3 regions of the Alkalibaculum bacchi genome follow, and region 3 is predicted to be linked to each of the others. Evidence: riboswitches for the same ligand, from Rfam matches in the RefSeq annotation. Region 3 holds a riboswitch; each other region holds the start of a gene.

Region 1 (4,586 bases), on a different contig from region 3:
AGATTAATTATACTACAAAATAATGATTAATCTATATTGCTGATAAATTTTAAGATTGGAAAACAATAGCCCCTCCCTAGTTTAAATCACTATTTTGATTTTCACCAGAAAGGAGCTATTGTTTTCTTAAAGGGTAGATCTATTTATATTACTAACTGGGAAGTGAAATCCCCATTAGTAATTTTATTAAGGAGCAATTGATGAAAGTGATTTTGTTAAAATCATAGAGTTCTCATAAATTTAGAAACACTCAGTCTCGTCACTAGTGTCTCTATGTTGAAGATTGATTTACTGATATTAACCAAACTTGTCCCTACTGAGCCATTTAAAATCCACTTAGTGACTTAAAAACTTGACCCAAAATTCCACGTCCCTTGAATTAGTACGTCTGATTTTTGGATTGCTGACTAAAAATCAGATCTACTCCAAGGATAAAGTTAGAGACATCCAATAAAATATTTTTCTCTCCTAAACCTATTTTTATTGAAAACCATAGGTTCTATTAAAATTACTCTTTTTTAAAAGTTATGTTTGATTTATTTAAAAATCTCTTCTTGACATATTACTAGATTGCTTAATATTATTTGACATAATACCGGTCAATCTTTTATTATTAGCAATATTGCCTATTACACATATAAAGACTGAAACAAGAACTGGTAATGAAAATGCTATTAATAGTTTATCTGCAATAAAGAAGGGAATACCTGAAACCACTCCCAGTACTGCTGCCAGTAAGGCAACTTCTTCTGTTAGTTTAGGGTTAAAGAGCCCATAGAAGAGGGGGAAGAATACTCCTACACATATTAAATCTGCTACGAAGAATAGATAAAGAACACTAAAACCCTTTGATGCAATTAAGACTGCTGGTATCATTAGTAGCACTGTAATGATCCTTGCAAATTTTAAGGGAGACTCCATTTTAATGTTTTTAAATAACTTCTGGCTGTCAATTGTAATTGTAGCTACCGTCGCATTTAAAAGTGTATCTACTGTACTCATTACTAACACTAGGGCCAATATAAAAACACCTAATATTAAGCCATTGGGAAACAGTTCATAAACTAAGGAAAATAGTGCAACTGATGGACTTTCAGAGACTTCCATACCTGTGGAAACTATTCCTAAAAACCCTGATACAAACATTATAGGTAAAACAAGCAATATGCATGTGATTAAAGACTTTCTTAAGGTTGCATTATCTTTTCCAGCATAAACCCTCTGCCAATATCCCTGATGAAATAAGTTTGAGGCAAATACTGCTATACAAAGAGTTAAACCATATTCAATTCCCCCAATATTTTTAAAATTCAGCAAGTCAGGTGCATTTAATCTAGTTTGTCTTATTATTTCTCCATATCCTCCACCATAATATCCAACACCCCACACTACTACTATTAGTAGGACCCCTATTAGAACCATTTGGATCATATCAGTGAACATAGATGCTCTAAGTCCACCATAGGCCGTATAGATCAGGGTCCCTAGACCTATTAACATTGCTGTATAAAACAGGGGGACTCCTGATAGCTGGTAGGCTACTAAACCTATGGCAGTGAGTTCAGCTACCAGATGAACAAACATATAAAATAGTGATAATAAGACTGTTAAAAGATGCATTTTTGCCCCATATCTTTTTTGAGCAAAATCATTTAAGGTACTTCCCTCTGGGAGATAGGACTTGATTTTAGGTCCTATAACAAGGAAGGCTATATACAAACTTGCTACACCAATTCCATAGCCAATAATGGTTGTAATTCCTCCTATTGATCCAGCTTCTGGGGGCGTAAATAAAATAAAGACCCCTAAAAAGGATGCTAGAAAGGTAGCAGATAATATCCCTCTTCCCGTACTTCCTCTGGCTGTTAAAAAATCATCTGTACTTCCTAACCTACCACTACTATAGACTATACCAATAATTGTAAAGCTAATGACTGTAATACTCAATAAAAACATTACTGTAAAAGTCGAAATCATCTTTGGCCTCCAAAATTTTATATTATAGTTTCCTATCTAAAAATATTTAATAGCTCTTCTGTTGCCTTCTTTATATCTTTTTCCCCTAAAATTGCCGAAACTACAGCCAAGGAATATCCAGTCGATCATTAATTATTAGAGGTATATCATATTTTTTAGTTATTTCCTGTATTCCATGTTTGCTCTAATAAAATCAATTTTCATAAGTGCCTTAAAGATAATCCATCCCGTAATAACACCAACAACTGAACTGAGAATAAAGGGACCTACATAGAAAAATAGTGCCATTTCCTTACCCATTAGATATTTTGCAACAGGGTAGGACACCAGTGCACCAAGTATACCAGTGCCAAAGATTTCTCCTAGGGCTGCATAAATGAGACTTTTTCCCTTTTTAAACAATAGACCTGCAAGAAGTACCCCTATCATACTTCCAGGAAAGGCTAGTAATGAGCCGGTACCCAATAGATTTCTTAATAAAGAAATTGCAAAGGCTACTCCAACACCATAGGCAGGTCCAAAAAATACCGCAGTTAAGAGATTTATCCCATGTTGTACTGGAAAAGCCTTGGCCATCCCTATAGGTAGGTAAATAATATGGGAGCTCACTACCCCTACTGCTGTAAGTAAAGACACTGCTGTAAGTTTTTTTAGTTCCAAGATTCATCCTCCTTTAAATAAAAAAGCACAGACCTGAGTGTAGAGTCTGTGCTTTTTTTATATTGAAAATTATACCTCAATATAATACACTTCCCTACGCTAGTATTATCTAGATCAGGTTAAGGGATCAAAGACATTAAAGGGTCTTTTTCTCAGCTGACCTATTCAGCTCTCCCAGTGATTAATTATTATTATATTTTATAATTGCATGATAACATATTGAGCCTAAACTTCAAACTTCAATGATAAATATTAATAACTTACAATTTCCTTAAAGCTTTTCCATATTTGCAAAATAAAATCCCATATGAGTTTCAATCATAATTCCATTTGTATCATTTATGTGCTGGATTTGTACAATTACCAGAAGTGTATATTGTTTTAATATATTTGCATATCACATTTTCAGTAAGGCTTTCTATATTTCCACTTTCTTTAAGTTCCTTATCAAAAGCTTCTATACGCTTATTATTCTCTTCAGTAGACTCCTGTAATTGGTCTTTTATCTCTATAAAATACTCTCTTGAAATCTTGCTAAACTTATAATTTTCAAATTCTATTCTTTTCTTATTTGAAAGTTCATCATTTTTATCATAGAGTTTTTTCTGTTCCTGTAGAAGTCTTTCCCTTTCTGTCTTGTCTGTATGGAATCGATCTTTAAAAATTTCAAAAACATCGCCTACGGGGACAGTCCCCCTATACAGTAGAGTGATGTAGTAAATGGGTTGAGTTATAAAAAATCACTCTACATTCCAAGGATTCATCTAAGATGATTTCATTTTCTTCATATAATAATGGGCCATAATCAAATATCAAACCCCATCTGCACTATCATTTCCTTATCTTCACTAATATTATGGCCAGAAGTTGTTAATAAATCTCCTGTTATAGTGGCATTAGCACCTGCACGAAAGGCACTCTTTCCAGAATCTTTCATCAGGCTTCTCCCAGCTGCTAATCTAATACTAGCTGTTGGATTTATAAAACGAAATATAGCTATGGTTCTTAATATCTCATCTTCTGTTAGTGGTTCAAGCAATTCAAAGGGTGTGCCTTTAATTGGCATTAAAACATTAATAGGAATAGACTGTACTTCAAGTTCTGCTAAGCTAATAGCCATATCTAAACGATCTTGGAATGTCTCACCCATTCCAATAATACCACCAGAGCAGACCCTTAATCCTATCTTCTGAGCTCCCCTTATAACACTAATCTTATCCTCATAACTATGGGTAGTGCAAATATTATTGAAGTTTCTTATTGAAGTTTCAATATTTTGGTGATACATAGAAACACCATTTTCCTTAAGAGCAAGCAGTGCCTGATCAGAAAGTATGCCATGGGATGCACATAAATCAATCTTACATTCTTCATGCATCATTTTATAAGCCAAACAAACTTCTTTTAATTCTTTTTCGTTTAAATCACGACCGGCTGTTACAATAGAATAACGGTGCACCTTTTTATCAGCATGTTTCTTGCAATCAGCTAGAATCTCTTGCCTATGTAGCAAACTATATTCCTTGGCATCCGTATGAAAATGAGAACTTTGAGAACAAAACTTGCAATCTTCACTGCATCTGCCACCTTTGCCATTAATAATAGAACATAGGTCAATACTATTACCACACAATTCTTCCCGAATATTATCCGCCCCTCGGCAAAGGTCTTTCAAAGAAATAGTCCTAAAGAAACTTAAATCATCTCCCCGTATTAACCTTCTCCCCTCAATTATTTCCTGTACCAATCCTTGTATTTCCATATTACCTTCTCCCTTGTTGTTATGTTTTTTATGTTTAAGATATTAGATATTGATTGCCTTTGTATGATTATAGCTTATAAAAAAATGATTGTAAACTAATTTTAAAATATAGGTTTACAATCACGTTTTACCAGCTCACTTTTGCTATTTACATTTTTTGCTATAATTTTTACTTAATGGGAGTTTA
Region 2 (4,586 bases), on a different contig from region 3:
GGCTGCGGAACTTGGGCAGGTAACTCCGTATCTGAAAACGTTGGAATAAAAGATTTAATAAATGTTAAAACCGTCGCTGAGAGGAGAGAAAATATGCTTTGGTTAAGAACTCCTGAAAAGGTTTACTTCAAGAAAGGTTCTACACCTGTAGCCCTTGCTGAATTAAAAGATGTATACAGCTCTAAAAAGGTATTTATTGTAACAGATACATTCTTATATAAGAGTGGCGCCACTAAAGCAGTTACAGATCAATTAGATGACTATGGCATTACTCATACTACATTCTACGATGTAGCTCCAGATCCAACTTTAGCGACTGCAAACAAAGGTGTTGCAGCTATGAGAGCTTTTGAACCAGATTGTATTATTGCAATCGGTGGAGGTTCTGCTATGGATGCTGCTAAGATTATGTGGATTATGTACGAACATCCAGAAGCTGAATTTACTGATTTAGCAATGAGATTTATGGATATTAGAAAGAGAGTATACACATTCCCTAAGATGGGCGAAAAAGCTATCCTGATTTGTATCGCAACAACATCAGGTACTGGTTCTGAAGTAACTCCATTTGCTATTATTACTGATGAACAAACACAAATTAAATACTCACTAGCTGATTATAATATATTACCAACAATCGCAATAAGTGATGCTGACAATATGATGAACCAACCAAAAGGCTTAACAGCAGCTTCTGGTATTGACGTATTAACTCATGCAATAGAAGCTTATGTTTCAACATTTGCTACTGACTACACAAATGGATTTGCTTTAACAGCAGCAAAACTAGTTTTTGAATATTTACCAAGAGCATACAAATATGGCGCAGAAGATGTAGAAGCTCGTGAAAAAATGTCTAATGCATCTACTCTTGCAGCTCTTGCCTTCTCTAATGCATTCCTAGGTATTAACCACTCTTTAGCACATAAACTAGGAGCAAACTTCCATGTACCACATGGTATTGCAAATGCATTATTGATGACAAATGTTATGAAATACAATGCTACAGAAGCTCCAAAAATGGCTACTTTCTCTCAATACAAGTATCCTCAAGCATTAAAACGCTATGCTGAAGTTGCTGCATATGTAGGAATATCAGGCAAGACCGATCAAGAAAAATTTGATGGTTTAGTAGCAAAAATAGAAGAATTAAAAGCAACTATCAATATTCCTAAGTCTATTAAAGAATTCGGAGTAGACGAAAAAGAATTCATGGCTAAAGTTGATGCAATGGCTGAACAAGCATTTGATGATCAATGTACAGGTGCAAACCCAAGATACCCACTCATCAGCGAACTTAAAGAATTATATATTCAATCATTTAAATAAAACATATCTAAAAGACGCTAGGTTAAATACCTAGCGTCTTTTAAGCGTATGAGGGTAAAAAAATATGAAAAAAGAAAAATAGTAAGTATATTTAGACCGTAGAAGATGGTGGGCACTGTGAAATATGGATAGACTATAATACGCAATATGGTGATAAAGTAGATAGCTTTCTGACAGGTATCATTACTTTTTAGAAGAATCGGGATTATATTTTAATATGATCCCGATTTTTGTTAGAATTACTTTTACTCTTCGTTTTGGAATAACTCATCAATCTCAAATAATGTACCTTCTGGAAATAAAGTACCTTTAGTAATCAAATTAAAAATTGTTTTAAGTAGTATTACAAATTCCCATTTTCTTTCCATTATACATTTCTCCTTTAGTAATAGTTTTTCTTTAGGAGTATAGTTGATGGTATTTTTTAATATAATTTATTTTGCTATCGCAAAAATAAAAAATACCCCCAACAAAATTAGGGGTATGATTACATTTCAATACTCCTCTTTTGGTAACCGGCTGCCATTCACACAAGTGAAAGGCCCTTGGCTTTGCGTCCCCATCTTTCGAAGGGTTTGCCATTAACGTTGAAAAGTTATTTATTTAATATAGATTATCACAAATATTGAATAAATTCAACAATTTTCTATTTATAGAATTGATAGTATAATGTAGAAAAGACAAAAATTACGTTGGGGTTGACAATTTTATCTAGAAGAGTTATTATAAGGTATATTTGCAGGGGGACTTAATGTTGAGAAGGCTTTTAGCCTGACCCTTTGAACCTGTCGGTTAATACCGTCGTAGGGAAGCAATATACATTGATATGTGTTGTTTGTGTACATATTTGGTGCTTGCCCTCTGGGAAGCACCTTTTTTCGTGTAACAAGGTCGCGACGAAGTGACTGTCGAGGTTGCAGAGCGAGTAAAAACGTCAATTGTCATACACAACAAAATCGATGTTTTCTTATGAGGTATCCTAACTGCATTTAAATAAAGTTAAGGAGAATCAAGATGTCTTACAAAACTCAAATGGAAGCAGCTAAAAAAGGTATTATTACAGAAGAAATGAAGGTAGTCGCAAAAAAAGAACAATTCTCAGAGGAGAAGCTTAGAGACTTAGTGGCATATGGTAGGATAGCAATACCAGCGAACTCAAATCACAAATCTTTAAGCCCAGAAGGAATTGGAGAAGGACTAAGAACTAAAATTAATGTAAATTTAGGGGTATCTGGAGATTGTATTGATCACACACAAGAGATGCAAAAGGTAAAAATGGCCATAGATTTAGGTGCAGAAGCGATTATGGATTTAAGTAATTACGGCAAAACCAATACTTTTCGACAACAACTCATCTCTTATTCCAAGGCGATGATTGGTACTGTACCTATGTATGACGCCATAGGCTATCTTGAAAAAGATCTCGCAAAAATATCTGCTACAGATTTTCTAAAGGTCATTGAAGCTCATGCAAAGCAGGGTGTAGATTTTATGACAATACATGCAGGTATCAATAAAAAGGCAGTTGAAAGTTTTAAGCGCACAAACAGATTGACCAATATCGTCTCTCGTGGTGGTTCTTTGATTTTTGCTTGGATGGAAATGACAGGTAATGAAAATCCTTTTTACGAATATTACGATGACATTTTAGTGATCCTTAGACAGTACGATGTAACCATTAGTTTAGGAGATGCATTAAGACCAGGAAGCATTAACGATAGTACAGATGCTGGACAAATTAGTGAATTAATCGAACTAGGAAGCTTAACAAAGCGAGCTTGGGAGAGAGATGTTCAAGTTATGGTAGAAGGACCAGGTCATATGGCAATGAATGAAATTGCAGCAAATATGGCTCTTCAAAAAAGGCTTTGTTATGGGGCGCCATTTTATGTTTTAGGACCAATCGTTACAGATATAGCACCTGGATATGATCATATTACATCAGCTATTGGTAGTGCAATTGCGGCATCTCATGGAGCGGATTTCTTGTGTTATGTAACACCTGCAGAGCATTTGCGCTTACCAGATTTAGGAGATGTGAAAGAAGGAATTATTGCATCAAAAATTGCTGCTCATGCAGCTGATATTGCAAAGGGAATACCAAATGCACGTGAGTGGGATAATAAAATGAGCGATGCAAGGCGACGAATTGATTGGGAAGAGATGTTTTCCCTTGCTATAGATGGTAAAAAGGCAAGAGAGTATTTCGAAAGCACGCCTCCTTCTGACGATGAAAGTTGTTCTATGTGCGGAAAAATGTGCGCTATGAGAACAACGAATAAGGTTTTAAAAGGTGAAAAGGTTGAGTTTTTATAATGAAAAATAATGAAATAAAAAAATTGTCTATTGCTGGAATTTTATGTACCATTGCCATTGTTGGTAGCTTATTCTCTTTTCCCGTATTTGGAAGTAAATGTGCTCCTATTCAGCATATGGTAAATATTATCTGTGCTGTAATATTAGGACCTTGGTATGGTGTAGGCGTAGCTTTTGTAGCAAGTTTCCTTCGGAATCTTCTTGGACTCGGTAGCCTTATGGCTTTTCCAGGAAGTATGTTTGGCGCTTTGCTGTGCGGAATTGTATACTACAAAACAAAAAACATATCCTTAACTTTGATTGCTGAAGCCTTTGGTACGTCTATACTTGGAGGATTGAGTGCTTACCCTGTTGCCATACTTTTAATGGGTAAAAGTGCTGGAGATATTGCTTTTTATGCTTATATTGTACCGTTTCTGATCTCAACAGTAGGTGGTGCCTTTTTTTCTGCAATTCTCTTAAGTTCTTTAAAGAAAACAGGACTACACAAGACAATGACTCAAGAGGAGGGGGGGATTCATAATGCTTAGAGAAATTCTTGAAAATGTAAAAAGAACTTCTCCTTTGGTTCACAATATTACAAACTATGTAACGGTTAATGATTGTGCAAATATCCTTATTGCTTGTGGTGGTTCGCCTATCATGGCAGATGATATTGATGAGGTAGAGGATATTACAAGGATTTGCGGTGGATTAAATATTAATATCGGAACACTAAACCAGCGGACCATTCCTGCTATGCTTGCAGCAGGAAAGAGGGCAAACCAGCTTAGTCATCCTATTGTATTAGATCCAGTAGGTGCTGGGGCATCAGCCCTTCGAACAAAAACAGCTATGGAACTTATAGAACACATTGAGTTTACTGTCATTCGTGGTAATGCTTCAGAAATTAAAACTTTAGCTTTAGGCCAAGGCACTACTAGAGGGGTGGATGCTGACTT
Region 3 (4,586 bases):
AGTAGTGCAGGTCTCTTATGGGTATGGCTTATTCACAGGTGGACTTGGGATTCATTATGGTGCAGAAAAGCTTGGTGCATCTGTTATACCTATGTCTGGCGGTAATACAGAAAGACAAATTATGCTTATGAAGGATTTTCACAGCACCTTGCTAGCTTGTACTCCTTCTTACGCCATATATTTAGCAGAAGCCATCGAACAATATGGCATTGATCCTGGAGAGATCAAACTAAAATCAGGTATATTTGGCGCAGAGCCTTGGTCTGAAAATATGAGAAAAAAGATTGAAGAAAGACTTCATATTTCTGCTCATGATATTTACGGATTATCGGAAATCATGGGACCTGGAGTAGCCATCGAATGCCAATGCAAAAACGGCATGCATATTTGGGAAGATCACTTTCTTCCAGAAATTATTGATCCAAACACTTTAGAGCCATTACCATATGGGGCACCTGGAGAGCTCGTATTTACTACTTTGACAAAGGAAGGCATTCCAGTTCTGCGCTATAGGACGAGAGACCTTTCTGTTTTACATAAAGAAGTATGTGAATGTGGCAGAACTCACGTCCGAATGGAAAGAGTATCCGGAAGAAGTGATGATATGCTCATCATTCGAGGGGTAAATGTATTCCCATCTCAAATCGAAAGTGTTTTAATGGAATTTGGTAATGTAGAACCACATTACTTGCTTATCGTCACTAGAGAAGGTACTTTAGATAATCTAGAGATACAAATAGAACTTTCTGAGGAATTATTCTCAGATCGAATTAGCAATCTAGAAGAATTAGAACGCAAGATAAAACAAAAAATCCACTCTGTTTTACAGATAAGTGCTAAAATCAGGTTAGTAGAACCTAAGAGCATACCAAGAAGTGAAGGAAAAGCAAAACGTGTAATTGATAAACGAAATCTACAAGGGGAGTGATAAAATGATTAAACAAGTTTCTGTATTTTTAGAAAATAAGAAAGGTCGTCTCTCAGAAGCCTTAGAAATTCTTCATAAAAATGATATTAATCTCCGCTCTTTGACCATCGCCGAGACTACAGACTATGGCATTTTGAGATTGATTCCTAACAAACCAGAACAAGCAGCAGAAAAACTAAAAGAGGCTGGCTTTGTAGTAAATCAGACTAAAGTTTTAGCTATTGAAGTAAATGATAGTCCAGGATCTATGCTCACTGTTATCAAAGGCCTCTCTATGTCTGATATTGATATAGAATACTCTTATTGTTGTTTACCGGTACATGAACACAAAGTAGTAATCATCCTAAAAGTATCCGACAGCGAAAAAGCCATAGAGCTATTACGCCAAAGCTCCTGCGCAAAGTTGATAGAAGCAGAAGCCTTCGCATAAAATTGCCTTCGGCAATTTAGCTATCAGCAACCAGTCACTAGTCACTAGCATTAGGGGATTCCTTTGGGGTCACAGATCCTTCGCTAACGCTCTAGGATGACTCGGCAGTAGCTAGGGTCAAAAGTAGAATATTCTAGATGTATAACAAAGGGGGTGATCGAAGATCACCCCATCTTACTCTCGCCTATAGGCGAGAGTTTTGTTGTTTTTCCGCTTTCAGTATTCCGCTTTCAGCATTCCGCTTTCAGCTTTTATGGTTTTGCTGACCACCTGACCACCTTGTCACCTGACCACCTTATTCTTCACCTCATTAATTGCATTTCTCACCGTAGGTATCGCTAATAGTATACACGTTAATAAGGCTTCTGCCCCCATATAAGAACCATTGTAGATGGTAGAGTACATAAATGCCCCTTGCCCTTCTGGTGCATAGGATGCAAAGAAGATGACACCTGATAATACACTGCACACAAGTCTTCCAAGAACACCTAAGAGATACGTAGGTATAATGCCCCGTTTTGCAAGTACTGCCCCCATGCCTAAAGAGCCAAACGCTAAGAGATAGTCCATCAGCATTTGAACTGGATGAATAACATAAGGATTAATTAAAAGATCTAGTAATCCAAATGCAACTCCAGCTAATATTCCTTGTCGCACACCAAAGTAATATCCAATCATTACAATAAACAACATTGAAAAAGGCGTAATAGAACCTCCTTGTGGCATGCGAAATAAAGTAATCTGGTTGAGTACATAAGCTACAGCTACAGCAATTGCAGAATATGTAAGGGCCTTTATATTATTATCCCCCTTTTTACTTAGCTTAAAAATAAGTGCAAAAGCAAGTACGATGAGTACTACTACAAAAATTTGACCTTGCATAGACTCAAAAAAACTTTGTAACATAAAAAAACCTCCTATTTTTTCGCTTGGAGGTATTGACTAAAAACCGCTTCCCTACGCCAGCATTATCTGGATCAGGTCCAAAGGGTTAATCTCAGCCAAAAGGCTCCCCTAGCGAAAAACTATTTATATATTTTTATTTATTATAAACTTACTCATCTAATATGTCAATGTTCAATTTGTTTATACAAAGAATTTGCGTTTCAATCCATATTCTAAAGCAGCTTCTACATCAATCCTTAAAGGACCCTTTCTTCGAATAACAAAGCCAAGAAGCTCTCCACTTTCAAAAGGTAGAATTCTTTCACCATCTAAGGCAATGGTACCCTTTTGAGTAGGCTTAGACACATACATTTGATTTAACTCCATCTTTGAAGGGGTTTCACATTCTACAGTAGTCATTTTTCCAGCAGTAAAAGGAGCCAATACCTTTTTGCGACCACAATGTAGTCGAGTGCGATATCCAAAATCATCCGAATAAGTTGAGAGTGCTTGAACACCGATAATAGAAGAAAATCCTATTGAAGCAGGATGTGATCTAGAAACAATTAGTTCTGAAATATCCTTTATATTTTCTATTGCTCTATTTCCTACAAATATTTGATTGGTAATAGCTACATCAATTAAGGCGTAGTCAATAATTTCTCCATTTTTGTAGACTTCAATAATCTTATCGTGAATAATATAATCATCTTGCATACCGTATTCGCATAAAATTGCTGCAGCCATTCCTACTGTAGTACCTTCATAAAATCGTGGATAAACATTATTGGTTCCAGTAGATATGGGAATAATAGGTATATTAGAATTTTTTGCTGCAACTAATCTATTGGTCCCATCCCCACCTAGTATAATGATACAATGGACTCCTAGTTTTATAAACTCATTTGTCGCTTGTATTGTATCTTCATATGTACCCATTATTCTAAAGTCTAGTATCTCTACATCTGCCTTTAAATCTCCATTTAGCTCCAAACTCGATTTTGCATTGGATCCCATCTCGCTATTGTCTGGCATTATAAATATTTTTTCTACTCCTAAATCTTGAGCGCCTAGAATCATTCTCTCCATAAGGTTGACTTTTTCGTGATTACTGATTGTAGTAGCATAGGAGTATAGTCTTCGAACGTCTTTTCCTGAATTTGGATTCGCAATTATACCAATGCTCTTCAAAATATCATCTCCGTATATTCACTTTCGTACTATTCATCAACATAAGACATAGCAATAGCTCCTGGTCCTGCATGTGTTCCAACTACAGCACCTACAATGGATTCAACGATATAATTTGCATCATATTCTTCTACTAATATCTTTTTTAAATCTTCTAAGTATTCTGTCGCTCCTGTATGAAGCATATATACAGGCTTATCTTTGAGGCTTACTCTATTTTTAGACAAATAATTTCGCACCCAATTTAATGCCTTTTTTTTCCCTCTTACTTTATCTTTTGCTACAAGTTCTCCGTTAGAAAAAGTCAATATGGGTTTTATGTTTAGCATACTACCTAAGAGAGCTTGGCTTGATGATAATCTCCCACCCTTTTTTAAGTACTCTAATGTGTCTACAATCATAAGAGTCTCGTTCTTAGGAATCATATCATTTATTTTATTGACAATTTCTTTTCTGCTCTTCCCTTCTTTAGCCATCTTAGCAGCATAGTGAACCATCAGAGCCTCTCCTAATGTTACCATTTTTGAATCAATAATGCTAATTTTATCGCTATCTAGAGTATTTTTTGCTATCATCGCTGAATTATACGTTCCACTCATACTTGAGGACATGAAAATACCAATAACTTCATCTCCAGAATGAATGATAGATTTAAAAATATCTATAAACTCAGCTGGAGTTACCTGAGAAGTGCTGGGAATGCCATCAAAGGATTCAAGCTTTTCATAAAATTGACTAGGGGATATTTCTTCACGATCTCTATAGGATTCTAATCCAAAATGGACAGTCAAAGGTACAACCTTTATATTATATTTTTTCTCTTCATCAACACTAATATCACTAGCGCTATCAGTGACAATTTGAATAGCCATGTAACACCTCTATTCTTCTCCATATTTATTTGTAAAATAATCAATCAGATTATTTAAAGCTTTCATTAAAGCATATTCTTCTTGTTTGTTTAATTCCGTCACAATTTCATGTACCATATTTTCATGAAAAGATGTGTGTTTTTCCATGATATCATGAGCCTTCTCTGTAAGGTTTACTATAACTACTCTTCGATCCTTTTCACTTCTTTTACGTTTAACAAAACCCTTCTTTTCTAAATTGTTAATAGAAGTAGTAAGCGTTCCCAAAGTAATACTTAAT

What was found. Region 3 has a riboswitch for thiamine pyrophosphate ahead of thiT (energy-coupled thiamine transporter ThiT). Riboswitches for the same ligand answer to the same signal wherever they lie in the genome.
Region 1: another riboswitch for thiamine pyrophosphate. It lies ahead of thiW (energy coupling factor transporter S component ThiW); the one in region 3 lies ahead of thiT (energy-coupled thiamine transporter ThiT).
Region 2: another riboswitch for thiamine pyrophosphate. It lies ahead of thiC (phosphomethylpyrimidine synthase ThiC); the one in region 3 lies ahead of thiT (energy-coupled thiamine transporter ThiT).

What each region holds. Positions count from the first base shown of each region.
Region 1 covers NZ_QNRX01000016.1:13,325-17,910, forward strand. The annotation lists gene DES36_RS11335 (sodium:solute symporter family transporter) at 541-1,977, opposite strand; gene thiW (energy coupling factor transporter S component ThiW) at 2,137-2,637, opposite strand; TPP riboswitch at 2,712-2,823, opposite strand; gene bioB (biotin synthase BioB) at 3,443-4,393, opposite strand.
Region 2 covers NZ_QNRX01000007.1:63,922-68,507, reverse strand. The annotation lists gene adhE (bifunctional acetaldehyde-CoA/alcohol dehydrogenase) at 1-1,329, shown strand, start outside; gene DES36_RS15295 (hypothetical protein) at 1,575-1,697, opposite strand; cyclic di-GMP riboswitch class I at 1,837-1,919, opposite strand; TPP riboswitch at 2,060-2,157, shown strand; gene thiC (phosphomethylpyrimidine synthase ThiC) at 2,344-3,645, shown strand; gene thiW (energy coupling factor transporter S component ThiW) at 3,645-4,175, shown strand; gene thiM (hydroxyethylthiazole kinase) at 4,168-4,586, shown strand, end outside.
Region 3 covers NZ_QNRX01000010.1:5,815-10,400, forward strand. The annotation lists gene DES36_RS08420 (phenylacetate--CoA ligase family protein) at 1-928, shown strand, start outside; gene DES36_RS08425 (ACT domain-containing protein) at 933-1,358, shown strand; gene thiT (energy-coupled thiamine transporter ThiT) at 1,641-2,264, opposite strand; TPP riboswitch at 2,296-2,384, opposite strand; gene DES36_RS08435 (NAD(+)/NADH kinase) at 2,445-3,434, opposite strand; gene DES36_RS08440 (DegV family protein) at 3,464-4,306, opposite strand; gene DES36_RS08445 (MarR family winged helix-turn-helix transcriptional regulator) at 4,316-4,586, opposite strand, start outside.